One region of the Phenylobacterium zucineum HLK1 genome, then DNA from elsewhere that is predicted to be linked to it. Evidence: predicted binding sites of a transcription regulator. Region 1 holds the regulator's gene; the other holds the start of a gene.

What was found. Region 1 encodes LexA, which represses DNA repair genes until DNA is damaged. Its sites were predicted from a motif close to ATGTTCNCNANNTGTTCT; they were not measured.
Region 2: PHZ_RS19230 (YifB family Mg chelatase-like AAA ATPase) is a predicted target of LexA. The motif match lies at 1,656-1,673, and genes of this name have one in related genera.

Annotation. Positions count from the first base shown of each region.
Region 1 covers NC_011144.1:1,961,749-1,976,471, reverse strand. The annotation lists gene gltA (citrate synthase) at 1-1,083, opposite strand, end outside; gene gltX (glutamate--tRNA ligase) at 1,141-2,547, opposite strand; gene PHZ_RS09710 (ComEC/Rec2 family competence protein) at 2,618-4,762, shown strand; gene lexA (transcriptional repressor LexA) at 4,766-5,455, opposite strand; gene trpC (indole-3-glycerol phosphate synthase TrpC) at 5,590-6,363, opposite strand; gene trpD (anthranilate phosphoribosyltransferase) at 6,360-7,373, opposite strand; gene PHZ_RS09690 (anthranilate synthase component II) at 7,381-7,971, opposite strand; gene PHZ_RS09685 (hypothetical protein) at 8,023-8,226, shown strand; gene PHZ_RS21645 (hypothetical protein) at 8,192-9,127, opposite strand; gene trpE (anthranilate synthase component I) at 9,250-10,782, opposite strand; gene PHZ_RS09670 (peptidylprolyl isomerase) at 10,779-12,695, opposite strand; gene tpiA (triose-phosphate isomerase) at 12,826-13,569, shown strand; gene PHZ_RS09660 (VOC family protein) at 13,577-13,990, opposite strand; gene PHZ_RS09655 (GNAT family N-acetyltransferase) at 14,028-14,567, opposite strand; gene secG (preprotein translocase subunit SecG) at 14,679-14,723, shown strand, end outside.
Region 2 covers NC_011144.1:3,931,985-3,946,707, forward strand. The annotation lists gene PHZ_RS19220 (SirB1 family protein) at 1-573, shown strand, start outside; gene gshB (glutathione synthase) at 655-1,602, shown strand; gene PHZ_RS19230 (YifB family Mg chelatase-like AAA ATPase) at 1,738-3,276, shown strand; gene PHZ_RS19235 (hypothetical protein) at 3,231-3,683, opposite strand; gene PHZ_RS19240 (hypothetical protein) at 3,756-4,124, opposite strand; gene PHZ_RS23670 (hypothetical protein) at 4,317-4,655, opposite strand; partial or broken gene PHZ_RS23675 (response regulator transcription factor) at 4,780-4,971, opposite strand; gene PHZ_RS19250 (response regulator) at 5,105-6,649, shown strand; gene PHZ_RS19255 (AmpG family muropeptide MFS transporter) at 6,682-8,070, shown strand; gene PHZ_RS19260 (S1 family peptidase) at 8,077-8,913, opposite strand; gene PHZ_RS19265 (DUF350 domain-containing protein) at 8,918-9,340, opposite strand; gene rlmN (23S rRNA (adenine(2503)-C(2))-methyltransferase RlmN) at 9,394-10,551, opposite strand; gene PHZ_RS19275 (NADPH:quinone oxidoreductase family protein) at 10,676-11,677, shown strand; gene PHZ_RS19280 (OmpA family protein) at 11,699-12,364, opposite strand; gene PHZ_RS19285 (SDR family NAD(P)-dependent oxidoreductase) at 12,529-13,380, shown strand; gene PHZ_RS19290 (DMT family transporter) at 13,377-14,315, shown strand; gene PHZ_RS19295 (YkvA family protein) at 14,312-14,723, opposite strand, start outside.

The DNA of each region.
Region 1 (14,723 bases):
GTCGACGTTCGGGTAGAGCTTGCGCTCGATGAAGTAGGGATCGTTGAGCGCGATCTTCTCGAGCTCTATCGCCACCTTCAGCAGCGGGTCGTCCGAGTGACCGACCTCGGCCAGGACCTCGTGGCAGGTGGTCTGCATGACCTTCGCCCGCGGGTCGTAGTTCTTGTAGACCCGGTGGCCGAAGCCCATCAGCCGGTAGCGGCGGTCCTTCACGCCCTGGACGTACTCGGGGATGCGGTCCACCGAGCCGATCTCGGCCAGCATGTTCAGCGCCTCTTCGTTCGCCCCGCCGTGGCTGGGGCCCCAGAGGCAGGCGATGCCGGCGGCGATGCACGCGAACGGATTGGCGCCCGACGAGCCGGCGAGGCGGACGGTCGAGGTCGACGCGTTCTGCTCGTGGTCGGCGTGCAGGATGAAGATGCGATCCATCGCCCGGGTCAGGACCGGGTTCGGCTTCCAGTCCTCGGCCGGGACCGAGAAGCACATGCGCAGGAAGTTCTCGGCGTACGAGAGCTCGTTGCGCGGATAGATGAAGGGCTGGCCCTTCGAGTACTTGAACGCCCGCGCCGCGATCGTCGGCATCTTGGCGATCATGCGATGAGCCGAGATGATCCGCTGCTCGGGATCGTCGATGTTGGTGCTGTCGTGGTAGAAGGCCGAGAGGGCCCCGACCGCGCCGACCATGATCGCCATCGGGTGCGCGTCCCGGCGGAAGCCCTGGAAGAAGCGGTCGAACTGCTCGTGCACCATCGTGTGATAGGTGATGTTGTGCTCGAACGTCGTGAACTCGGCCGCCGTGGGCAGCTCGCCGTGCAGCAGCAGGTAGCAGACCTCGAGGAAGCTCGACTTCTCCGCCAGCTGGTCGATCGGGTAGCCGCGGTGCAGCAGCACGCCCTTGTCGCCGTCGATGAAGGTGATCTTGCTCTCGCAAGAGGCGGTCGACGTGAAGCCCGGATCGTAGGTGAAGGTGTCGGTCTCCGCGTACAGCTTGCGGATGTCGACCACGTCGGGGCCAACCGTCCCCTTCAGGACCGGGAGCTCAACGTCCTTGCCGCCGATGCCGATCTTCGCCGTGTCGCCCATGCGGACTCCTTTCGCGGGTGCGAGATGAAACGCTCGTTCGAGCGGCCTTATAGCGGTTTACGCGGACGGTGAAAGCGCATCGTCGAGCCGTCCTAGACTTTCGTCGCGGGTCAGCGCGACCATCGCGCCTGCGAGATCGGGGGCCGGCGCGCCGCCGGAAAGCACGGCGCGCAGCTGCGGTCCGAACTTGCCCAGGCCCACGCCTTCGGCTTCCGCGAACGCCCGCAGCGCCGCCTCGAGCGACGGCACGTCCCAGTATTCGACAGCGGCCAGCGCCTCCCGCAGGCGCGAAAGGCGCCCGCGCAGCTCCTCGGTCATCTGCGTCCGGGTCTTCTCGGGCAGCTCGAGCGGCCGGCGCTTGAGCGCGAAGACGACGTTGTCGGCCAGCTCCAGCGTCGTCTTGGCGCCGTCGCGGACGAAGGGGATCGTGCGCTCGATCACCGCCATGTCCCCGGCCTCGAGGGGCCAGTCGCGGCTCGCCAGCACCGTCTTGACCAGCTCGGCGAGGCGCGCGGGTTCGGCCTGGCGGATGTAGTGGTTGTTCAGGTGGTTCAGCTTGGCCCAGTCGAGGCGGGCCGGCGCGCTGACCACGTCATTGATGTCGAACCAGGCGATCGCCTGCTCATCCGAAAAGATCTCGTCGTCCCCGTGGCCCCAGCCCAGCTTGGCCAGGTAGTTGCGCATGGTCTCGGGCAGGTAGCCCATGGAGTCGAACTCGCTGACCGCCTGGGCGCCGTGGCGCTTCGACAGCTTCGCTCCGTCGGGGCCGTGGATCAGCGGCAGGTGCGCCCACACCGGGACCTCCCAGCCGAGGCCTTGATAGATCAGCGTCTGGCGGGCGGCGTTGTTCAGGTGGTCGTCGCCGCGGATCACGTGCGTCACGCCCATGTCGTGGTCGTCCACGACCACGGCGAGGTTGTAGGTGGGGGTGCCGTCGGTGCGCAGCAGGATCAGGTCGTCCAGCTGCTTGTTCTGGAACCGGACCTCGCCCTTCACCGCGTCCTGGATGACAGTCTCGCCCTCCTGCGGCGCCTTCAGCCGCACCACGAACGGGCGGTCGGGGGCGTCGTTGGGCGAGGCGTCGCGCCAGGGCGAGCGGACGACCCGGCCCTCGGCGCGCGCCACCTCACGCTCCGCCTCCAGCTCCTCGGGCGTCATGTAATCACGATAGGCGCCGCCGCGCGCCAGCAGCGTCTCGGCGGCCTCGCGGTGCCGGTCGGCCCGGGCGAACTGGAACACCGGCGGCTCGTCGGCGTCCAGGCCCAGCCATTTCAGGCCGTCGAAGATCACCTTCACCGCCTCGTCGGTCGAACGCTCCCGGTCGGTGTCCTCGATGCGCAGCAGGAACTTGCCGCCCGTGTGGCGGGCATAAAGCCAGTTGAACAGGGCGGTCCTCGCCGTGCCAATGTGCATCATGCCGGTAGGCGAGGGGGCGATCCGGGTGCGGACGGGACGGTCAGGCATCGATCTCGGAGGGGTTGGGGCGGCCCTGGCGGATAACGCCGGAGCTGAACACTTGGGGGCGCCTCTTAGCATGCGGATTCGGCGTGCTTCCAGCCTCCGCGCCCACGCGGCCTGGCTCCGCGACCAGGTCGAGGCGCAGGCCGACCGCTGGACCCTGTGGACGCCCGTGGCCTTCGGCGCCGGATGCGGCGCCTACTTCGCGCTGATGCGGGAGCCGCAGGCCTGGGTCGCCTGGCTGCTGCTCGGGGCGGCCGCAGCGCTGCTCCTGGCCGCGGGGCGTTGGGCGGGCCCGCGCCCCGTGGTGGTGGCCCTCGCGCTGACGGCGTTCGGCCTCGGCGGCTTCGCCGTGGCCAAGCTGCGCACCGAGAGCGTCAAGGCGCCGGTCGCCGTCGCGGGCGCGAGGCCGCAGCCGGTCGAAGGCTGGGTGGTGGACGTGGCCGCGCCGGGCCAGGGCGGCCAGCGCCTGCTGATCGCGCCCGTCCGGATCGGCTCGTGGGCGCCCGAGACCACGCCCATCCGGGTGCGCGTGACGCTCCGCCCCGGAACGCCTGTGCCGGCGCCAGGCGAGGGCGTGCGGGTTCTGGCCATCCTCAATCCCCCGCCGCCTCCGGCCAGCCCCGGGGCCTACGACTTCGCGCGCGACGCCTTCTTCGAGAGCGTCGGCGGGGTCGGTCTGGCGCTGCGGCCGCCCGAGTGGTGGACGCCCGATACAGTGGCGCCCTGGCGGCTGCGGCTGACGATGCGGGTGAACGCTGTCCGCTGGGCGCTGACCCGGCGGATCGTCGAGACCCTCGGCCCGGAGAGCGGCGGGCTGGCGGCGGCGATGACCACGGGCCACGAGGCGTTCATTCCGCCCGAGCAGGTGGAGAACCTGCGCGTCTCGGGCCTGGCGCACATCATCTCGATCAGCGGCCTGCACATGGCGATCGTGGGCGGCTTCACCTTCGCCGCCGCCCGCCTGGCGGTGGCCGCTTGGCCGTGGCTGGCGCTGCGGGTGTCGGGCAAGAAGGTGGCGGCGCTGGTCGGTCTGGCCGCGGTCGGCGGCTATCTTGTGCTGTCGGGCGCGCCGCCGCCGGCCGAGCGGGCGGCGATCACCGCGGCGGTGGCCTTCGCCGCCGTCCTGGCCGACCGGCAGGCGATTAGCCTGCACGCCCTGGCCCTGGCCGCCATGGGGGTGCTCCTCCTCCAGCCGGAAGCGGTGACCGAGCCCGGGTTCCAGATGTCGTTCGCCGCCACCGCCGCTCTGGTGGCGCTGGCCGAGGGCTGGCCCCGGCCGATCCGCGAGATCGAGGCGCCCTGGTGGATCCGCCTGCCGCAGGCGGTCGTGACCTGGACCGCCGCCAGCCTGGCCGTCAGCTTCGTCGCGGGCCTGGCCACGGGGCCGTTCGCCATCCAGCACTTCAACCGCGTCTCCACCTGGGGCCTGCTGGCGAACCTGGCCGTGGCGCCGATCTCCACCTTCCTTCTGATGCCGGCCTTGGCCCTCGGCGCGGCGCTGGCCCCCTTCGGCCTCGGGCGCATTCCGCTGGAGGCGGCGGGGCTTGCGATCGAGCTGATGAACCGCATCGCCGCAGCGGCGGCCTCGGCCCCCATGGCCCAGACGCTGGTTCCCAGCGCGCCGGCCTGGACGCTGGCGGCTTCGTTCGTGGGCCTGCTCTTCGTCTGCCTGTGGCGAGGACGGCTGCGCTGGGCGGGCCTGCCGCTGGCCCTGTCGGTGCTCTGGGCGCCGCGACCGGCGACGCCGGACCTGTGGATCAGCGCCGACGGCGCCGCCGTGGCGGTCCGCGAGGGGCGCGAGGCGGTGCTGCTGCGTCCGGACGTGAAGCTGTTCGGGGCCGAGCTGTGGGCCCGCCGCCGGGGCCTGACGCCGCTGACCTCGGAGGCCGAGCGGGACGAACGATTCGACTGCGACCGCTGGAGCTGTGCGCCGGGGGCGGGGGCGCCGATGCGGGTCTCCGCCGCCTGGAACCTGCGCCGGCCGCTGAAGCCGGGCCGCCTTGACGCCCTCTGCGGCTCGGCAGAGGTGGTGATCCTGAGGAACGACTTCCGCCCGGAGAGCTGCGGGGCGCCGCTGGTGCTGACCGGCGCCGACTTCCGCGCCGGCGGCTCGGCCGAACTCTGGCGGCGGAGCGACGGAAGCTGGCGCATCGCCTGGAGCCAGGACCTGCGCGGACGCAGGCCCTGGACCTGGGGCTTCGACCCCAGGGGGCGCTAGGGCCTAGTGGTAACGGCGGATGAGGCCGACGAGGCGGCCCTGCACCGCCACGCGGTCGGGGCCGAAGATGCGGGTCTCGTAGGCGGGGTTGGCCGCCTCGAGCGCGATCGAGGCGCCCTTCTTGCGCAGGCGCTTCAAGGTCGCTTCCTCGCCGTCCACCAGGGCCACGACGATGTCGCCGGAGTTGGCGCTGTCGGTCCGGCGGATCACCACGAAGTCGCCGTCGAGGATGCCGGCGTTGATCATCGAGTCGCCCTGGATCTCGAGGACGAAGTGCTCGCCCGCGCCAAGCATCGCCTCGGGGACCGGCAGCCGGTCGCGCTCCTGCTGGATGGCCTCGATGGGGGTCCCGGCGGCGATCTTGCCGAGGATCGGCAGTTCGCGAGTGTCGTTGGCCGCGACCGGCATGGCCTGGCCGGCCTCGACCAGCTGCGGCTTGAAGGGGGCGCGACCCTTGGGCGGAGCGGCGGCCGTGGCCTGCTGCGGCAGGCGGACCACCTCCAGCGCGCGGGCCCGGTGGGGCAGGCGGCGCAGGAAGCCGCGTTCCTCCAGGGCGGTGATCAGCCGGTGAATCCCGGACTTGGACGCCAGGTCCAGCGCTTCCTTCATCTCGTCGAAGGACGGCGAGACGCCGGTTTCCTTGATCCGCTCATGGATGAACATGAGCAGTTCATGCTGCTTGCGGGTGAGCATCTGCAGGCGACCTCTGGAACAAAGCGCAAACGTTATCGATATTCTCTAGGTGTTCCTAGTTAATGTCAAGTTACCACCGTTCTCCCTGAAAAATCAGGAGAACTGGCCCGGCGCCGGACGGCGGAACGGGCGACTCAGCCGAGGAGGGCGCGGGTTGCGGCGGTCACGTCGGCCTGCCGCATCAGGCTCTCGCCCACCAGCATGGCCTGTGCCCCGCAGCGTTCCAGGCGAGCGACGTCGGCGGGGGTGAAGATGCCGCTCTCGGTGACCAGCAGGGCGCCGGCCGGGGCCATCGTGGCCAGCCGCTCGGTCGTGGACAGGTCGACCTCGAAGGTCCGCAGGTTGCGGTTGTTCACGCCTATCAGGTCGGCGCCGAGCGCGCCGGCGCGCGCCATCTCGGCCTCGTCGTGCACCTCGACCAGGGCATCCATGCCCAGCCGCTGGGCCTCGGCCATCAGCTCGGCGGCGAGGACGTCGTCGACCATGGCGAGGATCACCAGGATGGCGTCGGCCCCGAGCGACCGGCTCTCGGCCACCTGCCAGGGATCGACCAGGAACTCCTTGCGCAGGCACGGCAGGCGCACCGCGCTCCGGGCCGCGGCGAGGTAGCTGTCGTCGCCCTGGAAGCTGGGCCCGTCCGTCAGTACCGACAGGCAGGCCGCGCCGCCGGCCTCGTAGGCGCGGGCGAGGGCGGGCGGATCGAAGTCCTCCCGGATCAGCCCCTTGGAGGGGGAGGCCTTCTTGATCTCGGCGATCAGGGCCAGGCGGCCGGGGGCGTGCGCCCGCGTCAGCGCGGCGCGGAAGCCGCGCGGGGCCTCGGCCGGCGGCGCGATCGTCGGCTGCGCGGCCTTGCGGACGGCGACCTCGTCGCGCTTGTAGGCGGCGATCTTCTCGAGGATGTCGCTCATGGGGCGGTGATCTCCACGAGTCGCTCCAGGGCGGCCTGGGCGCGCCCTTCGTCCAGGACACGGCCGGCCAGCTCGACCCCCTCGCGCAGCGTCTCGACCTTGTCGGCGACCAGGAAGGCCGCGGCGGCGTTCAGGGCGACGATGTCGCGGTAGGCGCCGGTCTCCCCGGCGAGCAGGCGGCGCAGCGCCTGCGCGTTCTCGGCCGGGCTGCCGCCGGTGATGTCGGCCAGGGCCGCGCGGCGTAGGCCCACCGCCTCCGGGGTGATCGTGAACAGCCGGACCTTGCCGTCCGAGAACTCGGCGACCGAGGTCTCGCCCGTGGTGGTCAGCTCGTCGAGCCCGGCCCCGTGGACGACCCAGGCCTTCTCGGACCCCAGCATGCCGAGCGCCTGCGCCAGCGGCTTGACCCAGCGCTCGGCGAAGACGCCCACCACCTGCCGCTGCGCGCCGGCCGGATTGGTCAGCGGCCCCAGCAGGTTGAAGATCGTCCGGAAGCCCAGCTCGGCCCGGATCGGCGAGACGTGACGCATGGCGCTGTGGTGCGCCGGCGCAAACAGGAAGCAGATGCCGGCCTCGTCCAGCGCCTGGAGCTGCTTCTCGGGCGGGGCGGCGATGTTGACGCCCAGTTCGCCGAGGACGTCGGCCGTGCCCGACTTGGACGACATCGCCCGGTTGCCGTGCTTGGCCACCTTCAGCCCGCCGCCTGCGGCGACGAAGCCCACGGCGGTGGAGATGTTCAGCGTGTGCAGCCCGTCGCCGCCGGTGCCGCAGACGTCGATGGTGGGGAACGGCGGCTCGAGGTGGATCGCCGCTCGCCGCATGGCGCGGGCGCAGGCGGCGATCTCGCCGAGCGTCTCCCCGCGCATCCGCATGGCCGTCAGGGCGGCGCCGACCTGGGCCGGCGTCGGCTCACCCCGGAGGCAGGCCGAGAAGAACGCGTCGGCGTCGTCGTCCGACAGGGTCGCGCCGTCGGCCAGGCGCGAGAGGAGCGGCTTGAAGGCGTCGGACATCGGCGGCTCAGGCGTCGGCGAGCCGCTTCACGCCGGCGATGTCGAGGAAGTTGGACAGCAGCTCGTGGCCGCACTCGGTGGCGATGGACTCGGGGTGGAACTGCACGCCGAAGATCGGCCGGGTCTTGTGCTGCACGCCCATGATCTCGCCGTCGTCGGTCCAGGCCGTGACCTCGAGGTCCGGCGGCAGGGCGGCCTTCTCGACCGAGAGGCTGTGATAGCGCGTGGCGGTGAAGGGGTTCTTCAGGCCGGCGAACACGCCCTTGCCGTTGTGATGGATCAGGCTGGTCTTGCCGTGCATCAGCGCCTTGGCGCGGACCACCTCGCCGCCGAACGCCTGGCCGATCGACTGGTGGCCGAGGCAGACGCCGAAGATCGGCAGGTCGGCCGGCGCGCTGGCCAGCAGCGACAGGCAGACGCCCGCCTCGTTGGGCGTGCAGGGGCCGGGCGACAGCAGGATCGCTTCCGGCTTCAGCGCCAGCGCCTGTTCGGCGGTGATCGCGTCGTTGCGCACGACATGCGTCTCCGCCCCCAGTTCGTTCAGATAGTGAACCAGGTTGTAGGTGAAGCTGTCGTAGTTATCGATCACCAGGATCATGCGTCCCATCTAGGCTTTGCGGAGCCGTCCGCCAAGCGGGATGCTCGGTCCATGTCGGCTGACGATTCGACTCTCGATGCGGCGGCGATCGCGCGGGCGCGGGCGCTGCTGGCTGCGCCGGTGCGGCGTGAGCGGATCTGGCCGGCGTTGACGGCCGCCGCGCTCCTGGCGGTGTCGACCCTGGCGTTCGCGACGGCGATGGTGCTGGCCCCGCCGCTCGTCACGCACCCGCTGGAGAAGCCCGAAGCCCCTTAGCGTCGTCGGCCGGCAGCGGCGGCGCGAGCCGACTCCACGCCTCGATCACGCCCCGCTCGGATAGCCCCGCGAACAGCCGCTGGACGTTGGCGGCGTTGTCCCTGAGAAAGCCCCGCCACTCGGGCCGCTCCAGCATCTCGGGAGGTACGGACACGCCCTTAGCCGACCGGACGCAGCAGTCCTTTTCGGTCAGCTCGAGCACGTGCCGGCGGGCGGTCTCCATCGGCATCCGCAGACGCTTGGCGATCCGGGCCACGTTGGTGGTGCGCGTCTCGCCGCCCAGGATCGCCAGGAGGACCACGGCCGAGACAAGATCCTCGACGCGCACCAGCAACTCGTCCGTCGTGCGCAGCACATAGTCCGAGAGCAGGCGCGCCGCGGCGCGGACGGGGATCGCCGGCTCCGGGGGATAGGCGGAGCGGGGGAGGGGCTCGACCAGCCCCTGGGCGCTGGCGTCATAGTAGAACGCCCGGAGCAGCCGGTGGCTTTCGGCCACGCCCTGGACGTAGCCGGGCGAGACGAGGAAGGTCTCGGGCACGATGATCCCCCCGTCGGCGGACACGCACGCGCCCAGGGCCTCCAGCCGGCGCACGCGGCGGCGGACGGTCTCGAACGGCAGGCGCAGCGAGGCCGCGACGGCGTTGACGCTGACGGGGCGGCGCCGGGCGTCGGGCGCGGGGGTCTCCATCCGGCCATGGCGGATGCGGGCCAGCGGCTCGCGCGTGAGCGGCTGGATGTTGGCCTGGTTGATCGCCATCACCAGGATCGAGTCGATCGTCGATAGCTCGCCGACCCCCAGAGCCGCCTGGTCGAGCATGAAGGCGAACGAGAGGCGCCCCAGCGCGCGCTCACGCGCCGTGATCTCGTCCCGCGTCTCGTCTGTGGTGATCCCCGCCGTCACTCGTCCGATCCCCGATCGAATCCCGGCGTGCGCCGGTCGGCGAACGCACGATCACGTTCGCGAGCCGACGAAGTTATGCAAGCGCGGGCCTACCCGCATTGAGCGATCGCAGTTAACGCGGCTCAGACGAAGCGCCAGCTCTCCTCGGCCGCCCGCCGCAATGCGCGGGCCTTGTGGAGGGTTTCATCGTACTCGGCGTCGGGATCGCTGTCGGCCACGACGCCGCCGCCGGCCTGCACGTACATCACCTCGTCCTTGAACAGCGCGGTGCGCAGGACGATGCAGGTGTCCACCGATCCGTCGCAGCCGAAGTAGCCGACGCCGCCTGCGTAGCCGATGCCGCGCTTCTCGATCTCCAACTCGTCGATGATCTCCATCGCCCGCACCTTCGGCGCGCCGGAGAGCGTGCCGGCCGGCAGGGCGGCCATCACCACGTCCACCGGATCGAGGCCATCGGGCGCATCCCCCTCGACGTTTGAGACGAGGTGCATGACGTGGCTGTAGCGCTCGACGAAGAAGCTGTTCGTGACCCGCACGCGCGGCTGGCGCGACGCGGGCGCCGGCTGGTTGGCGCCCTGTTCCTTCAGCATCGCCACCCGGCCGACGTCGTTGCGGCCGAGGTCCAGCAGCATCAGGTGTTCGGCGCGTTCCTTGGGATCGTTCACGAGCTCCTGTTCGAGCCGCAGGTCCTCCTCGGGCGTCGCGCCGCGGGGGCGGGTGCCCGCGATCGGCCGGATGGTGATCTTGCCGTCGCGCAGGCGCACCAGGATCTCGGGGCTCGAGCCGGCGAGCTGGAAACCGCCGAAGTCCAGGAAGAACAGGAACGGCGACGGGTTGGTCCGGCGCAGCGAGCGGTAGAGCGCGAATGGATCGCGGGTGAACGGCGCGCGGAAGCGGTGGCTGGGGACGACCTGAAAGATGTCGCCGGCGCGGATGTAGCCCTTCGCCTTTTCGACGATCTCGCGGTACGCCTCGCGGCTGACCGGGGTCGTGAAGCTGTCGGGCTCGGGCGTGGCCGTCCCGGTGAGCGGCGGCGCGGGCCTTCGCAGGTCGTCGACGACCGCCTGCAGCCGCGCGCGGGCGGCCTCATAGGCCTGTTCGGCCGACGCCATGCCCGGACGGACCGGCGTCACCAGGATGATCTCCTGGGCGATGGCGTCGAAGATCGCCACGATCGAGGGACGCGCCAGCACCGAGTCGGGCAGGCCCAACGGGTCGGGATTCACGTTCGGCAGGCGCTCGACCAGCCGGATCATGTCGTAGCCGATCGCCCCGAAGACGCCCGCGGCCATGGGCGGCAGGCCCGGGGGCAGCTCGATGCGCGAGGCGGCCAGCAGGTCGCGCAGCGAATCCAGCGCCCCGCCGGGCTGGGTGGTGAACCGGCCGGCGGCGATGTCTTCGCCCTCGGCCGCCTCGGCCACGTCGCCGCGACAGCGCCAGACGAGGTCGGGCGCCAGGGTGATGATCGAATAGCGGCCGCGCCAGGCGCCGCCTTCCACCGATTCGAACAGGAAGGCGTACGGCCGGCCGTGACCGATCTTCAGGAACGCGGAGACGGGGGTCTCCAGGTCGTCGACCAGCCGCGTCCAGACGACCTGCGGAGCGCCGCCGTCGTAGGTCGACCGGAACGCCTCGAACGACGGCTCCGGCGTCACTTCTTCTTCTCCGCCGGGGCCTTGGCGTCGAGGGGCTCGAAGCCGACCGCGGCGCGGGCGCGGTTCACATCCACGCGCACCTTCAGCTTGTCGCGCGCCGCGCGCTGGGCCGCGTCGGCGATCTCGCGGAAGAGGGTGTTCGTCATCTCGCCGCGCTGCTGCTCGGTCAGCATGGCGGCGGTGGGGCCGGGCTGCATGCGGATGTTGCTGACCTTGGCCACCGAGAAGGCGAACTCCCGGGCCCGGCCGACGATCACGTCGTCGGGGCGAGCGCCGAAAGCGCGGTTCAGCAGCTCGCCCGACAGCGCCGGGTCCTGGCCCGCGGTCTGCCGCGACAGGCCCTCGGCGCGCGAGACCTTCAGGCTGGCGGACGCGGCGACCGCCTCCAGGCTCTCGCCCTTGCGCACGCGTTCGGCGAGCTCGTTCGCCCGGGCCTCCATGCGGCGGGCGGTCTCCCGCGCCGACCAGACGCGGGCGAGCTCGGTGCGCACCTCGGCGAGCGGCGGCATGGCGGGCGGAACCACGCGCTCGACCTTCACGGCGAAGGATTCGCCCTCGCCGGCGTCTGTCAGGTCGCCTTCGCCGCCCGCAGGCAGCGAGAACGCCTGTTCGAGGATCGCCGGCGTGAGGCCGGGGACGGGCCGGCCCTGTTCGTCCACGCCCTGGCGGGTCACCGGACCCACCGTCATCGCCGGTACGCCGACCTGCTGGGCCGCGGCGGCCAGGTCGGCCCCGCCCCGGTGCGCCTCGTCGTAGGCTTCGGCCTGCTCGTAGACCTTCTGGGCGGCGGCGTTCTTGCGCAGCTCGGCCTCCAGCACCGGCCGGGCCTCCTCGAGGGTGACCGTCTGGCCGGGGGTCACGGAGATCACCTTCACGACCGCCAGGCCCAGTTCGCCCTGGGCGCGGGCGACCTGGCCGGGCTGCAGGCCGAAGGCGACGTCGGCCACGCGACGGTCGGCGAGGGCGGTCTTCGGCTTGTCCTCGTAGGTGATGACGTCCACGCCGGCGGCCTTGGCGACCGCGGCCGGATCGTCGCCCCGCGCCAGGCCGGCCTGGATCTGCTGGGCCGCCGCGGCGTCCTTGGCGGGAATCTGCACCAGCGTGCGGGTCTCCGGGCGCGAGAAGGTGTCCTTGCGGAACTCGTAGAGCTTCTTCAGCTCGGCCTCGTCGACGGGCGTGTTCTGGGGAACGGCCTGCGGGGTGAAGCGCACCACCGTCAGCACGCGCATCTCGGGACGGGTGAGCTGCTCGGCGTTCTCCTTCATGAAGGCCGTCAGCTGCTCGTCGGTCGGCGCCGCCACGGCCGGAACGTTCGCGGCGGTCACGTTGAACCAGGCCACGTCCCGGCTCTCCAGGCCGAAGATGGCGCCGAGCGCGCCGTAGGCCCGCGGCGCGCGCAGGCCTTCGCCCACGCCCGCGCCCCAGTGCTGGGCGGCCATCTGGTCCCGCAGGGCGCGGTCGAAGCCCTCCGGGGTCATGTCGTTCTCGGCCAGGCGTTGCTGGAAAGTGTTGCGGTCGAAGCGGCCGCTGATCGGATCGAAGAAGGCCGGGATCTTCGAGATCTCGGCCACCAGCAGCTTGTCCGACGGGCGGATGCCGATCTTGTGCAGCATCTCGGCGAAGGCCTCGCGGGTGGCCAGGCCGTTCAGCACCTGGCGGTCGATGCCGTTGGCCTCGGCCATCTCGGGCGTGATGGGCTGGCCGGCCTGCTGTTCCAGCCGCTTGCGGTAATCCTCGTACTCGCGCCGGAATTCGGCCGAGGTGACCACCCGCGAGCCGGCCTTGATGACCTGGTCGCCGGTGGCGCCGCTGAATACGTCGTTGATGCCGAAGACCGCGAAGCTGACGATCAGCAGGCCGATCAGGACGGCGGCGACCCAGGACTTCGCGAACTGGCGGATGGCGGCGAGCATCAGGAATAACCCTTTCCGGGGCGCAGGCGTGCGGGCCGGTATAGTGGAGGCCGCTTCCGTACGGCAAGGAGGTGACAGGCCGCCCAGCTTGCCTTAACCGCGCCGGCCATTGCGACGTATGTGAGGCAAGATGACCGCTCCCAAGCCGCTGATCGCCGGAAACTGGAAGATGAACGGGCTGGCCGCCGCGCTGTCCGAGGCCAAGGCCGTGGCCGCCGGGGCGGCCGCGAGCGCCGCGCGCGTGGCGATCTGTCCGCCCAGTCTGCTGGTCCACCGGATGAGCGAGGCGCTGGCGGGGACGCCGGTGCTGGTCGGCGGTCAGGACTGCCACACGGACGAATCGGGCGCCTTCACCGGCGACGTCTCGGCCGAGATGCTGGCCGACGCCGGCGCGAAGCTGGTGATCCTCGGCCACTCCGAGCGGCGGTCGGGCTACCGCGAGACCGACGCCCTGGTGGCGGGCAAGGTCAAGGCGGCGCTGCGCGCGGGGCTGGAGCCGATCGTCTGCGTCGGCGAGACGCTGGAGGAGCGTAAGGCCGGCCAGGCGCTGGCGATCGTCACGCGCCAGGTCCGCGGCTCGCTGCCGACCGAGCTGGCGGGCAAGGCCTTCGCGGTGGCCTATGAGCCCGTGTGGGCGATCGGCACCGGCCTGACGCCCACCACGCCCGAGATCGAGGAAATGCACCGCGCGATCCGGGCCACCCTGGTCGAGATGTTCGGCGAGGCGGGCAGGGCGGTCCCCATCCTGTACGGCGGCTCGGTGAAGCCGTCGAACGCGGCCGAGATCCTGCACGCCGACGAGGTGGGCGGCGCGCTGGTGGGCGGCGCGTCCCTGAAGGCGCAGGACTTCCTCGGGATCGTGAACGCCCTCTAGGGCCCCCTCAGGCTCCGGGGCCCTTCAGCTCGACCGTGTTGCCCTCGGGGTCCTGCAGGTAGATCGACCAGCCGTCGCCGTCGGCCCCGTAGCGGGGGCCTTCGTCCGTCACGGCGACTCCGTGAGCGGCCAGGTGATCCTTGATCGCCTGGGCGTCGTAGGGACGCACCTGCAGGGCGAAATGGTCGAGGTTGCGGCCCTCGGCGCCGGGCCCGGCGCCGCCCATCCGCCCCAGCGGGCCGTCGAGCGTGACGAGGTCGATCATCTGCGGCCCGCAGCGGATGTGGGTGAGTCCGATCTCCGGACGGTCGCGGTCCACCGAGAGCCCCAGCACGCCGCAGTAGAAGGCGAGCATCCGCTCCTTGTCGCGGACGCGCAGCACGATGTGGTCGAAGCCGGCGACGACGATGGGCTGGGTCATGGCGGGTCTCCCTGCCGTGGAGATAGGGCCGCCCAGCCTAGAGCAGAAGGCCGAACAGCCGCACGTCCCGCCGCTCGCCGTCCTCCAGGATGTGGCCGCGCAGCAGGCCCTCCTCCTCGAAGCCGAGCTTCTCGAGCACGCTCTCCGAGCGCCGGGCGCCCAGGTGCGTGCGGGCGGTCAGCTTCCGCAGCCCGTTCGCCGCGGCGAAGGCGATCACCGCTCGCATCGCCTCCAGGCCATAGTCCTCGCCCGAGGTCTGCCGGCCCAACATCAGGCCCACCTGGGCCCTGCGATGGCGCCGGTCGATCTCGGTAATGTCGAAGCAGCCGACGAACGCCCCGTCCGAGAGCCGGCGCATGGCCCAGCGCATGGCGCGCCCGGCCGCCATGTCCTCGACGTGGTTGCGGACCACGCCGGCGACGACGTCGGGGTCGTTGGGCTCGGGCGCCTCCCAATAGGCGAGCACCTCCGGGTCTGCGAGGAGGGGGAAGATCGCCTCGGCGTCCTCGAGGGTCAGGGGATTGAGCCGGAGCCGTTCGGTTTCGAGGATCGGCAGGCGCTGCAGGTCGAGAATCATCACTTGTCCGACGGAAGCGACCCGCTACCTATGGCCTTGGGCCCGCCTCGGTGGTAGAGCGCGCGCTTCATTTCGGCGGGGTGTGTCCGCCGCGCACTGGAAAGACTGTCCATGCTGCTCACGCTGCTCCTCGTGATCGAGGTCATCGTCGCGTTC
Region 2 (14,723 bases), 2.0 Mb from region 1:
TTCACCACCGAAGGCCTCGGCAACGCCGACATCATCACCGTCGCCGAGACGCGCCGGGGCCTGGCCGTCACCCTGGGGATCTTCTACCTGCACGCGGCGCGCCGCTGCGGGCTGACGGTCAAGGGGGTGGACTTCCCCGGCCACTTCCTGCTGCGGATCGAGACCGAGGAGGGCCCGCTGGCCCTCGACCCGTTCTCGGAAGGCCGCGTGGTGCTGCCGTCGGAGCTGACGCGGCGGGCGCTGCACGCCGGCCTCACCCCCAACGTCGCCGACCGCCTGGACCGGCTGATGGCCCCGGTCAGCGACCGGGCCGTGCTGATGCGCCTGCAGAACATCATCTTCGCCCGCGCCAGCGCCGTGCGGGACTACGTCCGCGCCGAGCGGGCCGCCCTGCGGCGGGCGCTGCTGGATCCCGGCGACCACCGCCCCTGGCTGGACGTGGCCTCGGCCCGCGAGGGCCAGGGCGCCCTGGCCGGCGCCCTGGAGGCGCTGCAGCGGGCGACCTCGATCGACGGCGGCGTGGCGCTGGCCGCCCGCGCCCAGCGCGAACGGGTCCGGCTGCGGCTGAACTGACCCCAGGCCCGACCGGGGGCGCTGGCGCTCGGGCCCCGGCGGGCCTATGTCGCAGGGACGCCAACGTCCCGGGGGAACGCCATGTCGCTGAAGGTCGCCGTCCAGATGGATCCCATCGAGGGCGTCAACATCGAGGGCGACACGACCTTCCTGATGATGGAGGCGGCCCAGGCCCGGGGCCATTCGCTGTTCGTCTACACGACCGACAAGCTGGCCATGGAGGACGGCCGGGTCTTCGCCCGCGGTCGCGACGTGACGGTCCAGCGGGTGGCCGGCGACCACGCGAGCCTCGGTCCCTGGCGGCGGACCGAGCTGACCGAGTTCGACGTCGTCCTGCTGCGCCAGGACCCGCCGTTCGACATGCACTACATCGACACGACCTTCTTCCTGGAGGCGGTCCATCCCCGGGTGCTGGTGGTCAACGACCCGCGCGAGGTGCGCAACGCCCCCGAGAAGCTGTTCGTGACCAAGTTCCCGGGCCTGCAGCCGCCGACGCTGATCACCCAGGATCGGGACGCCATCTACGACTTCCGCGCCCGGCACGGCGACATCGTCATGAAGCCGCTGAACGGCCGCGGCGGCTCGGGCGTGACCCGCCACCTGCAGGACGACCCGAACATCGACGCCATGCTCGAGCTGCACGCCCAGATCGGCCGCGAGCCGGTCATCGTCCAGAAGTTCCTGCCGTCGGTGACCAAGGGCGACAAGCGCATCCTGCTGGTGGACGGCGAGCCGGTGGGCGCCATCAACCGCGTGCCCGAGAAGGGCCAGATCCGCTCGAACCTGGCCGTCGGCGGCAAGGCCCAGCCGGTGGAGCTCACCGCCCGCGACCGCGAGATCTGCGCCGCCATCGGCCCCGAGCTGAAGGCCCGCGGCCTGCTGTTCGTCGGCATCGACGTGATCGGCGACTACCTCACCGAGATCAACGTCACCTCGCCCACGGGGGCCGTGGCGCTGAAGCGGTTCACCGGGGTGGACGCCGCCGAGGTGCTCTGGACGCGCATTGAAGCGCTTCGCGCCGGGGCCTAGGCCTCCACATCAAGACCCCGGCGTAAGTGTCGGAAGCGTATTGATTACCGCATAAGTTCTATTTTCGTTCTTGATCCGATCCCAGGTCCGTGCTGCTGTTTGTGGATAAGTCTCAGGCGACCACAAGGGATTGAGATGAGCGCGGGGGTGGTGACGCTGGCGTTCCGCGGCGTGGAGGCGGTCCGGGTCGACGTCCAGGTCCAGTTCACCGGCGGCGAGCCCAAGTTCTTCCTCGTCGGCATGGGCGACAAGGCCGTCTCGGAAAGCCGCGAGCGGGTGCGCGCCGCCTTCGCGGGGCTGGGCCTAGCCCTCCCCGCCCGGCGCATCATCGCCAACCTGGCCCCCGCCGACCTGCCCAAGGAGGGCAGCCACTACGACCTTCCGGTGGCGCTCGCTATCATGGCCGGCATGGGCGTCATCCCGCCCGACGCCCTGGAGGGCTGGGCGGCGGTGGGCGAGTTGGCCCTGGACGGCCGCATCACCCCGGTCGCCGGCGCCCTGCCGGCCGCCGTGGCCGCAGGCGGCCTTGGCCTTGGCCTGATCTGTCCCGAGGCGTGCGGGGCCGAGGCGGCCTGGGCCGGCGACACGCGGATCCTGGCGGCCCCCTCGCTCATCGCCCTCGTCAACCACTTCCGCGGGACGCAGGTGCTGGCGCCGCCTGCGCCGGGGCCGATGCTGGACGCCGGACGCCAGCCCGACCTGCGCGACGTGAAGGGCCAGGAGAACGCCAAGCGGGCGCTGGAGATCGCCGCGGCCGGCGGCCACAACCTCCTGTTCGTCGGCCCGCCGGGCTCGGGCAAGTCGATGATGGCCGCGCGCCTGCCGGGCCTGCTGCCGCCGCTGACCTCGGAGGAGCTGCTCGAGACCTCGATGGTCCATTCCATCGCCGGGCTGATCGCCAAGGGCCAGCTCACCCGCGCGCGGCCGTTCCGCAATCCGCACCACTCGGCCAGCATGGCCGCCCTGACCGGCGGCGGGCTGAAGGCCAAGCCCGGCGAGGTCAGCCTCGCGCACAACGGCGTGCTGTTCCTGGACGAGCTGCCCGAGTTCGGGACCCAGGCGCTGGATTCCCTGCGCCAGCCGATCGAGACCGGCGAGGTGGTCGTCGCCCGCGCCAACGCCCACGTGCGCTATCCCGCCCGTTTCCAGCTGGTGGCGGCGATGAATCCCTGCCGCTGCGGCCTGGGCGGACCGGGCCGCGGCGCCTGCGGCCGGGCGCCCCGCTGCCAGACGGACTACCAGGGCCGCATCTCGGGGCCGCTGATGGACCGCATCGACCTGCAGGTGGAGGTCCCGCCGGTGACCGCCGCCGACCTCGCCCTGCCGCCGCCCGCCGAGGGAACGGCAGAGGCCGCCGCGCGGGTCGCGACGGCCCGGGGCCTGCAGGCCGAGCGGGCCGCAAAGGCCGAGGGCGGCGAGGGGGCGAGGCTCAACGCCCGCGCCGAGGGGGATTTCCTGGAAAAGGTCGCCGCGCTGGACGAGCCGGCCCGCGCCCTGCTCGCCCGGGCGGCCGAGGCGGGGGGCCTGTCGGCCCGCGGCTGGACGCGCACACTCAGGCTCGCCCGCACCATCGCCGACCTGGAGGGCTCGGACGCCGTGCGCCGCGTCCACGTGGCCGAGGCGCTGATCTACCGGCGCGTGGCGCCGGCGGCAGCGCCGGCTTCGGCGCTCTGACGCTCGCGAAGGACCCCGATCACGCCCGCCGCGAGGGCGAAGACCGTCAGTTGCGAGAAGATCACCGACGCCGTCGCATAGGCCCAGGCGCCGACCTGGGGATCGACGATCCGCGCCGCGTGGGTGGCGACCGACAGCAGGTGAAAGCCGGCGGCGAAGATCGGCCAGTAACGTGCGCTCTTCAGCGCCACGACGACGAGGAAACCCAGGAGCACCACGTCGACGGCGAAGGCGCCCCACTGGGTCCCCAGCCACTCGCGGTCGCGGCCGATGAGCGTGGCGATCCAGGCGATCAGGAACGCCATGGCCGTCAGGCGCTCCTCCCAGCCGCCCTTCCAGACGGCGGCGCCGCAGACCACGGCCATGAGCGTGAGGCCGAACCAGGGCGGGAGCGCCAGCGTCTGCACGAAAGAAAAGGCCCCCGGCTGTGACCGAGGGCCCAATCTACATGGCTCTCCGGCAGGCGGAAGCCCGCGGAACTAGGCCGCGCGGATCTCGCGCAGACGGCGGCCGCCGGTCCGCTCGAGCATGCCCGCGGTGGGGGCCGGCTTCTCGCCGCTGCCGGGATCGAACGACACCGCGCCCAGGCCCATCTGGCCCTGAGCGACGCTCAGCTCCTTGTGGGTCTCGACGATGGCGCGGCGGGCCTCGGCCAGGGCCATGATGGCCTGGCTGGCGCGCTCGACCGCGTCCTGGCCGATGAGGGCCGAGGCGCCGGCCTGCTTGCGCAGGCTGGGCATGACGCCGGTCAGGTGGGCGGTCTTGGCCAGGGCCGCATCGATGGCGGCTTCGGCCTCGAACAGGGCGCCGGCGATCTGCTCGGCGACCATTCGACGTTGCTTAAGCATGAGTCGTCTCCATGCGCGTCGAGGGAGCGACGCGCCGCAAGTTTCAGATAACTAGGGTTTCTCGGCCGTTCAGCCGTTAGGTTAAATTGACGGCCAGCGCCTGCAGCGCGTGGAGGCCTGCCAGCATCCCGCCGAAGGCGAGCGCGGTCAGGATCGCCACTGCCACGATGGCGCCCAGCCGGGCGGCGGGGCCTAGCTCATTGGGCCCGAGCCATCGTCCGCGTCCGGCCGGAAGTTCTCGTCCAGCAGGACCCAGGTCATGCAGAGGATCTCCCGCAGGACCATTTCGGCCGGCTTGAACGGCGCCAGCTTCCGCGTGGCGGACACCAGGTGCCGCGCCATGTCCGCCTGGGCGGGCGTCGCCGACAGGTCGACGAGCTGCCGTTCCAGCTGGGTCCAGGAGAAGGCCGGAAGGCTCTCCTCCCTGCGGGCCAGAGCCGGCCAGCGCGCCTCGAAGTCGTCGATCTCCCGGCGCAGGCGCAGCGCCTTGCCGATCACTTGCCGATTGTCGAAGTTCTGCCGGTCGCCCATGGGCCGTCCCCTCTGTTGCGGGGTCATCCAGCCAGCGGGCGGCGGGGTTGTCTGTCCTGATCGCGTCCTGTCCTGATCCGGTCAGGACAGGATCGCCGTCGTGGCGGCGCAGCAGGCGCGCGGCCTCGTAGCGGTCGGGCACGCCCAGCTTGCGGCGGGCGCGGTCGCAGTAGGTGTCCACCGAGGTCTTCGACATGCCGAGCTCGCGGGCGATCTGTTTGGAGCTCAGGTGCTGGTCGACGAGACGCAGGCATTCGCGCTCGCGCTGCGTGAGCAGCCCGGCCGGATTGGTCTCGACGTCGGCGCGCGTAGGCATGGCGCATCTAATAAACGACGGCTTCGCCGCGTCGTCTACTTTGGCGGGCGCGATTTCGCCGCAGGGGCGGCGTTCTGCAACCGCTGGGGCGCGTTTGACCGACCGTTAAGTCCTCGCGGCTACCTCTGCCGGGATGCGCAAGCCGCTACGACCCCTTTCCGAACGCCGCCCGGCGCGGGCCCAGATCAGCGCCGAACAGCTGGCGTCGCTGAGCCACGAGTTCCGCACCCCGCTGAACGGCGTGCTGGGCATGGCCCGGCTCCTGGAAGGCACCCGCCTGACCGCCGAGCAGCGCAGCTATGTGGCGGCCCTGCGCGAGAGCGGCCAGCACCTGCTGACCCTGGTCAACGACGTGCTCGACTTCGCCAAGCTGGGCGCCGGGCGCGTCGAGCTGCATCCCGAGACGATGGAGGTCGAGAGCCTGCTGCGCGGCGTCGCCGAGCTGCTCTCGCCCCGCGCCCGCGAGAAGGGCCTGGAGATCGCCTGGGCCGCGCCGGCCGGCGTGGGCTCGGTGCGGGCCGACGAGGGGCGGCTGCGGCAGATCCTGCTCAACTTCGCCGGCAACGCGGTGAAGTTCACCGAGGCCGGCGGCGTCCTGCTGGCGGTCTCCACGCCCGAGCCCGGCCGGCTGCGCTTCACCGTGGAGGACACCGGCCCCGGCGTCTCGGAAGCCGCCCGCGACCGCATCTTCGAGGCCTTCGCCCAGGCCGAGGCCTCGCACGCCGACCTGGGCGGCGCCGGGCTGGGGCTCGCCATCGCCCGCCGGCTCGCCCGCGCCATGGGCGGCGAGGTGGGGGTCGAGACCGCCCGCATGGGCGGCGCCTGCTTCTGGTTCGAGGCCGCCTTCCCGCCGGCGCCCGAGGCCGCGGCGGGCGAGCCGCTCAAGGGCCGCACCGTGGCGATCGCCTCGCCCAATGCCATCGTCCGCGAGGCCGCCCGCCGGCAGGTCCGGGCCAGCGGCGGCCGCGCCGTGGCCGAGGCCGAGCTCGACGCCGTCCTGCAGCGGACGGGACCCGACGACGTGCTGCTGCTGGACGCGGCGCTGACCCCGCCCGGCGAGCCCCTGCGCGCGCCGCCCGGACGCGCCAGCATCGTGCTGCTGGCCCCAGATGAGCGCGACCGCATCCCGCGCCTGCGCCGGTCGGGCTTCGCGGGCTATCTCATCAAGCCGCTGCGGCGCGGCTCGCTCGCCGAGCGCGTGCTGATCGCCGCCGGCGCCGCCGCCAAGGCCGGCGTCGTGCGCGACGACGAGCGCGTGGCGGCCGCGGCCGCGCCGGGCGCCCGCGTGCTGCTGGTCGAGGACAACCCCATCAACGCCCTGCTGGCCCGGGCCCTGCTGACCCGCGAGGGCTGCGCGGTCGAGCACGCGGTCGGCGGCGAGGAGGCCCTGGCGGCCGCCCGTATCGGCGTCTTCGACCTGATCCTGATGGACATGCGCATGCCGGGCCTCTCCGGCGAGGAGACCGCCCGGCGGCTGCGCGCCGAGGGGGTGCAGGCGCCGATCGTCGCGCTCACCGCCAACGCCTTCGAGGACGACCGCAGGGCCTGCCTGGCCGCCGGCATGAACGACTTCCTGGTCAAGCCGCTGTCGCCCGACGCCCTGCGCGCGGTCCTGACGCGGTGGACCGCGCGGCCCGCCGGCTGGACGAAGGCCGCGGCGCGCGCCAAGGTCGGCTGACCGGGCGCCGGGGGGCGCCTTCCGAGACTTCCATGGCCGACACGACCTCCGCCGCGCCGAAGCCCGCTTCGAAACCCCGGGGCCATTCCTGGCGCGAGGTGATCGCGGCCCTGCGCCATCCGCGCGTGCTGATCACCCTGCTGCTCGGCTTCTCGTCCGGCCTGCCGTTCATGCTGACCGGCAACACCCTGGGCTACTGGCTGCGGGAGGAGGGCGTCGAGCTCGCCGCCATCGGCTTCCTGTCGTGGGTCGGCATCGCCTATTCGATGAAGTTCCTGTGGGCGCCGGTGATCGACAAGGTGGACGTGCCGATCCTGGGACCGCTGCTGGGCCGCCGGCGCGGCTGGATCCTGCTGTCCCAGCTGGTCATCGGCGCGGGCCTGTTCGCCATGGCCGCCATCGGGCCGGCCGGCGGCCTTCTCACCTTCGCCGGCTTCGCGCTCGTCGTCGCCTTCGCCTCGGCCACCCAGGACATCGTCGTCGACGCCTGGCGGATCGAGCGGGCCGAGAGCGACGAGGACCTGGGCCTGCTGACCGCCGCCTTCCAGCTCGGCTACCGCATCGCCATCCTCGCCACCGACGCACTGATCCTGCTGGCCGCGGCCAAGCTCGGCTGGAACAACTCCTACGTCCTCTGCGCCCTCGCGGTGGGCGTCGGGCTGACCGCGACCCTGTTCGCCACCGAGCCGGCCCGCATCGACCCCGAGGCGGCGAAGGCCCAGGCGGGGCCCCCGCTCTGGACCCCCCGCGGCCTGTTCGACGCGGTCGTCGGCCCGTTCATCGCCTTCTTCCGCGACCACGGCGTCCTGGCCGCCCTGCTCATGCTGGCCGCGATCAGCCTCTACCGCCTGCCCGACTTCGTGATGGGGCCGATGGTCAGCCCGCTCTACGTGGACGTGGGCCTGTCGAAGGAGGTCGTCGGCAGCGTGCGCGCCACCATCGGCCTGGGGGCCACCGTCGTCGGCATCGCGCTGGCGGGCCTCAGCGCCGTGCGGCTGGGCTTCACCCCGACGCTGGTGCTGGGCGCGATCCTGGGGCCGGGCTCAAACCTCGCCTTCGCCGCCCTCGCCTACCTGGGCGGCAGCGTCCAGACGCTGAGCATGGTCATCATCGTCGACAATATCGCGACCGGCTTCGCGGGCGCGGCGCTGGTGGCCTACATGTCCAGCCTGACCAGCCTCGGCTACACGGCGACCCAGTACGCACTGCTGTCCAGCTTCTACGCCCTGCTCGGCAAGGTGCTGAAGGGCTTCTCGGGGCAGGTGGTGGAGAGCCTGCAGGCGGCCTACGACCCGATGACCGCCTACGCCATCTTCTTCACCGGCACGGCGGTCGTGGGGATCCCGGCGCTGATCCTCTGCGCTATGCTGGGCGTGCGGCACCGGCGCGAGCAGCGCCGCCTGGCGCAGGCGCCGGCTTAGGCCGCCTCAGGCCGTCAGGCAGACCACCTGGGCGACGCGGAGCTGCCGGCGCAGGTCGTCGGCGACGTAGAAGTAGTTCTGCGGCGTCATGGGTTCGCCCGTGGCGGCGGCGGGGGCCGCGAGGCGGCGGCCGCTCGAGGCCAGGGTGGCCGTCACCACCTCGGGCGCGGTGGTGTAGATCCGCCCCCGGCGGGGGCTCTCGGCGATCGTCACCCCGACCACCCGGCCCTGGGCGTCGAGCGCCGGCGCGCCGGAGAGGCCGCCGAGCGTGCCCTCCAGGCCCTCGGTACGGCCGGTCTCGGCCCAGACCAGCACCGGCTCGCTGCGCGCGCCGCGGCCGCGCACCACCAGCGTCTCGCGGCCCAGCAGGCGCGAGGTGGCCTCGCCCGGCTCGCCCTGCGGGAAGCCCGGATGATAGGCCCGCTGGCCCCGGCGCAGGGGCTCGTTCAGCGCCAGCGGCAGGGGATCGGCGCCGCCCTCGGTAAGCAGCACGGCCGCCTCGCCGCGGGGATCGACCCGGACCGTGGTCGCCACGCCGACGCCGTCGCCGACCACCAGGGCGGCCCGCGCGCAGCCCTCCACCACGTGCCGGGCGGTGAGCCAGACGCCGGACTCGGCGATCGAGAAGGCGGTGCCGGTCGCCGGCCCGTTCTCGCTCGGCACGTCCACCACCACCGAAGGGTCGAACGGCGAGGCCGGCCCGATCGCCTCGCCCAGCGGGGCGGCCACGTCCGGCGGCGGCGGTGGCGCGTCGGCCCGCTCGCCCCGGCCCAGCGCCGCGAACAGCAGCGCCAGCACGACCGCCGAATAGACCAGCCAGTCCGGCAGGCGGGGGAAGTGCATCGGGCTAGCCCGTCACCGCCGCGGCCACGATCACGGCCGTGGAGAGCTTGGCGCCGACCAGCAGGGCGGCCGCCGACATCTCGCCGTCCTGGATGCGGCGGGGCAGGCCGCGCAGCAGGATGTCCACCAGGCGGAAGACCAGCAGCTGGACCACCACCGTCGCCGCGCCCCACAGGCCGATCTCGATCAGGTTGGTCGAGGCCTGCAGCGACACCGCCAGCGGGATCGACAGCCCCAGCATCACCCCGCCCAGGGACACCGCCGCGGCGGTGTTGCCCTCGCGGATCAGGGTGATCTCCTTGTGCGGCGTCAGCAGGATGTACAGCGCCGAGGCCCCCATCAGGATCAGGATGGTGACGGCGATGTGCAGCAGGGTGATGGGGAAGCCGGTGGCGAATGCCTGGATCTCAGGCGAAGGCGTAGGCATGCACACTCCCCGGAACTTGAGGCGTCACCGTTAGCACGCGTGGACGGGTCAGGTCAGCCGCCCGCCGCCAGCTTGCGCCGGGCGCTGGCCCGCAGCTTCTCGCTCTCGCTCTTCAGCTGGCCGCAGGCGGCCAGGATGTCGCGTCCGCGCGGCGTGCGGATCGGGCTGGCGTAGCCCGCGCGGTTCAGCACCGCGGCGAACCGCTCGATGGTCCCCCAGTCCGAGCACTCGTACTGGCTGCCGGGCCAGGGGTTGAACGGGATCAGGTTGATCTTGGCCGGAACGCCCTTGAGCAGGTTCACCAGGGCCTTGGCCTCGGCCGGGCTGTCGTTGACCCCCTTCAGCATGACGTACTCGAACGTCACCCGCTTGGAGTTGGACAGGCCCGGATAGGCGCGGATCGCCGCCATCAGCTCGGCGATCGGGTACTTCCGGTTCAGCGGGACCAGCTTCTCGCGCAGCTCGTCGTTGGTGGCGTGCAGCGAGATGGCCAGCATCGCCTGGGTCCGCTCGCCCAGGGCGGCGAGCTCGGGCACGACCCCCGAGGTCGAGACGGTGATCCGCCGCCGCGAGATGGCGATGCCTTCGTTGTCGGCGATGATGTCGATGGCGGCGGCGACGTTGTCGAGGTTGTAGAGCGGCTCGCCCATGCCCATGAACACGATGTTCGAGAGCCGGCGGTCCTCCTTGGGCGAGGGCCATTCGCCGAGGTCGTCGCGGGCGACCTGCACCTGGGCCACGATCTCGGCGGCGGTCAGGTTGCGCACCAGGGCCTGGGTGCCGGTGTGGCAGAAGGTGCAGTTCAGGGTGCAGCCGACCTGCGAGCTGACGCACAGGGCGCCGGCCCGGCCCACGTCGGGGATGTAGACGGTCTCGACCTCGATGCCCGGCGCCATGCGGATCAGCCACTTGCGCGTGCCGTCCTTGGAGACCTGGCGCTCGACCACCTGGGGACGGGAGATCGCGCAGACCTCGGCCAGCGCCGCCCGGGTCTCCTTGGCCACGTCGGTCATCTTCTCGAAGTCGGTGACGCCGTAGTGGTGCATCCAGCGCCAGAGCTGCGAGGCGCGCATCTTGGCCTTCTCGGGCCGCACGACGCCCAGCTCGACCAGGCAGGCGGCCAGCTCCGCCCGGGTCATCCCCGAGAGGTTGGGTCTGGACGGCGCAAGCGGCTGCGCCGGCGCGCGGGCAAGGTCGAGGGTCACGCCCAAGGGATCAGGTCCTTCGCTGAGGGCGCGGAATATAGGTGAGCGCGCCGCCCGCACCAAATCCGGCCTTTCAAACGGGCGTTCGAGTGGCTAGCGTCCGCGGCTTGCAGCATTGGGAGAGGCGCGCATGAAGGCCCTGTTGAGCAAGGAAGTCGGCGGTCCGGACAAGCTGGTGCTGGAGGACGTGCCGGCCCCGCAGGCCAAGGCCGGCCAGGCGGTCGTCGAGGTGAAGGCCATCGGCGTCAACTTCCCCGACGTGCTGATCATCGAGGACAAGTACCAGTTCAAGCCCGAGCGGCCGTTCTCGCCCGGCGGCGAGATCGCCGGGATCGTCAAGAGCGTCGGCGAGGGCGTGACCCACGTGAAGCCGGGCGACCGGGTGCTGGGCAACACCGGCTGGGGCGGGATGGCGCAGGAGCTGGCCCTGGAGGCCGCTCGGCTGGTGAAGATCCCCGACTCGATGCCGTTCGACGAGGCGGCCGCCTTCATCATGACCTACGGCACCAGCTGGCACGCCCTGAAGGACCGGGCGCAGCTGAAGGCCGGCCAGACGATGCTGGTCCTGGGCGCCGCCGGCGGCGTCGGCCTGGCCGCCGTCGAGCTCGGCAAGGCGGTGGGCGCCAAGGTGATCGCCGCCGCCTCCAGCCAGGAGAAGGTGGACCTGTGCCTGTCCAAGGGCGCGGCGGCGGGCGTCGTCTATCCGAAGGGCCCGTTCGACAAGGACGGCCAGAAGCAGCTGGCGCAGCTGTTCAAGGAGGCCACGGGCCCGAACGGCGCCGACGTGATCTACGACGCCATCGGCGACGCCTACGCCGAGCCGGCGCTCCGCTCCATCGCCTGGGAGGGCAAGTACCTCGTGGTGGGCTTCGCCGCCGGCGAGATTCCGAAGATTCCGCTGAACCTCGCCCTCCTGAAGGGCTGCGAGATCGTCGGCGTCTTCTGGGGCGCCTGGGTCGGCAAGAACCCCGAGCGGCACCGCGAGAGCGTCGCCGAGCTGATGCGCATGTACGAGGAGGGCAAGATCAAGCCCTACGTCTCCGAACGCTTCCCGCTCGAACGCGCCGCCGACGCCATCCGCCACCTCGCCAGCCGCAAGGCCATGGGCAAGGTGGTGGTGACGGTGGACTGAGGCCCCGCTCCGGAACCCGGCCTAGCCGCGGAACGGCCGGACGGTGATCTCGACCCGGCGGTTCTGCGCCCGGCCCTGCTCGGTGGCGTTGCTGGCGACCGGCCGGCTCTCGCCGTAGCCGACCACGTAGAGCCGGTCCTGCAGGACCCCGCGGCTGACCAGGTAGCTGGCCACCGACGAGGCGCGCCGTTCCGAGAGCGCCTGGTTGTAGGCGTCGGCGCCGGTGGAGTCGGCGTGGCCCGCCACGTCGATCAGCGTCTGCGGATAGCGGCTGAGGGTGGCGGCGATGTCGTCCAGCACCGGATAGAAGCGGCTCTGGACGTCGGACTGGTCGACCCCGAACGTCACGTCCGAGGGCATGTTCAGCACGATGTCGTCGCCGCGGCGCTCGACCTCGACGCCCGAGCCGGCCAGCTCGCGGCGCAGCTCGGCCTGCTGGCGGTCCATGTAGGCGCCCACGGCCCCGCCGGCCAAGGCGCCGACGCCGGCGCCGATGAGGGCGTTGGTGCGGCCCTCCTCGCTCTTGTTGGTGTTGGTCAGGTAGCCCAGCAGCGCGCCGCCGGCGGCGCCCGCCAGGATGCCGGTCCGCGTGTTGCTGCGGACGGTCTGGCCCGTATAGGGGTCGGTGGTCGTGCAGGCGCCCACGGCCAGCAGCGAAAGGCCCAGGGCCGCGATCTTGGTCTTCATGGGAGCTCCAATGCGTCGTCTTCCGGGCGGAACGCCGCTACGGCCAAGTCTGTTCCGGTCGGCCCCCTGGCGCGGGCGGGCGACACGGCGGTTGCCAGGGCGGTTGCCAGGGCGGGCTGCCCCTCCTACTGATCGCCGATAACCAACAGGAACGGGGAAGCGTCATGGCGGGTCGTCTGGAAGGCAAGGTGGCGGTGGTCACCGGCGGGGTGTCGGGCATCGGCCTGGGGACCGTCGAGCTGTTCGTCGGCGAGGGCGCGAAGGTGGTCGCCGCCGACATCCAGGACGAGAAGGGGGCGATGCTAGAGCAGCGCTTCCCCGGCCAGGTGCGCTACGCCCACTGCGACGTCACCGCCGAGGCCGAGATCGCCGCGGCCGTGCAGCTCGCCGCCTCCGAATTCGGCGGCCTCGACGTGCTGTTCAACAACGCCGGCATCTCCGACATGATGCGGACCCTCGCCGAGGTCGAGGCCGATCGCTGGAGCTGGGTGTTCGACATCCTGGTGCGCGGCCCGGCGCTGGGCATGAAGCACGCCGCGCCCCTGATGGCCGAGCGCGGCGGCGGGTCGATCGTCAACACCGCCTCGATCGCCGGCCTGCAGGCGGGCTGGGGCCCGCTGGCCTATTCGTCGGCCAAGGCGGCGGTGATCCACATGAGCCGCTGCGCCGCGGCCCAGCTCTCGCCGCAGAAGATCCGGGTGAACGCCATCTGCCCCGGCCTGATCGCCACCTCCATCTTCGGCGCCTCGCTCGGCCTGCCCCGCGCGGTGGCCGACCAGATGGCCGCCCGGGTGGCCGAGAACGCGCCCAAGGCCCAGCCCATCCCCAAGGCCGGCATGCCCGAGGACATCGCCCGCGCCGCGCTCTACCTGGCGAGCGACGACTCCGCGTTCGTCACCGGCACGCACGTGGTCGTGGACGGCGGCATCACCATCGGCGGCCGGCACAGCTGGGACCCCGCCGCGGCCTCGCCCCTGATGGAGCTGTTCGCCGAGTTCGCGCCCCCCGAAGCGTGAGCGTCGAGACGGTCATCGTCGAGCCGCAGCCCGGCGGCGGGCTGACGCCCAACGTCCGCGGCGCCCTGTGGATGCTGGCCTCGGCGCTCGGCTTCACGGTGATGACGACGCTCATCAAGTTCCTGGGCGACGACTATCCGGCGGCGCTGCAGACCTTCTACCGGCAGGCGGCGGGCTTCGCCGTCCTGCTGCCGCTGATCCTGCGCCAGCGGCGGGCGGCCTACGCCACCACAAGGCCCGGCATCCTGTTCTTCCGCTCGGCGGCGGGGACGCTGGCGATGATCCTGTCGTTCTACGCCTTCCAGAAGATGCCGCTGGCCGACGCCAACGCGCTCTCCTTCACCCGAACCCTGTGGCTCGTGCCGCTGGCCGCCTTCGTCGTGCGCGAGAAAATCGGACCCTTGCGGATCGGCGCGGCGGTCGTCGGCTTCCTGGGCGTGCTGCTGATGATCCGCCCCGGCGCCGGCGGCGAGTTCGCGGTCGGCGGGCCGGCCCTGGCCATGCTGGCGGCCTCGTTCCTCTTCGCCCTGACCATCACCGGCATGAAGGTGATGACCCGCGACCACTCGCCCAGCGTGCTGCTGGTCTGGGCCATGACCCTGGGCCTGATCTTCTCGATCCCCGGCGCGGTGCTGACCTGGCGCTGGCCCGAGCCGGTGGACCTGGCCCTGCTCTGCGCCATGGGCGTGATCGGGACGATCACCCAGGCCTGCTACATCAAGGGCATGCAGATCGGCGACGCCGCGGCCATGGCGCCGATCGACTACGTGCGGCTGGTGTTCACCGCCGCGGCCGGCTTCCTGCTGTTCCACGAGATCCCGACCGCCTGGACCGTGGCCGGCGCGGGGATCGTGGTGGCCTCGACCCTGTTCATCACCTGGCGCGAGCACCAGCTGGCCAGGGCCGCCCGGTCAGCGGCGCGGCGCGCGGGCTAGTCCTTCCCCAGGTCCTCGATGGCCCGGCGGGCGGCCTCGCGGTGACGCGGCTTCAGGTTCTTGCCGATCACGCTCATCAGCGCCGCGAACACGGCCGCGTCGTCCGTGTAGCCGAGGCCGGCGATGAAGTCGGGCACCGCATCGGTCGGCAGGACGAAGTAGGCGAGGGCCGCCAGCATCATCCCCTTGGCGGCCAGCGGGGTCTCGTCGTCGCGGGCGCAGAACCAGACGGCCAGGGCCTCGCGGGCGAACGGGACCTTCGCCGCCACCTTGCGCATCTTGGGCCAGAAGCCGCGGGCGACCCGCTGCTCGTTCACCCGCATGACCGCGGGGACCAGGGCCTTGCCTGGCGCGATCTCGGCATGCGGGTCGAACCCGCCGGAATTGACGTTGGGTGACGCTTTTTCG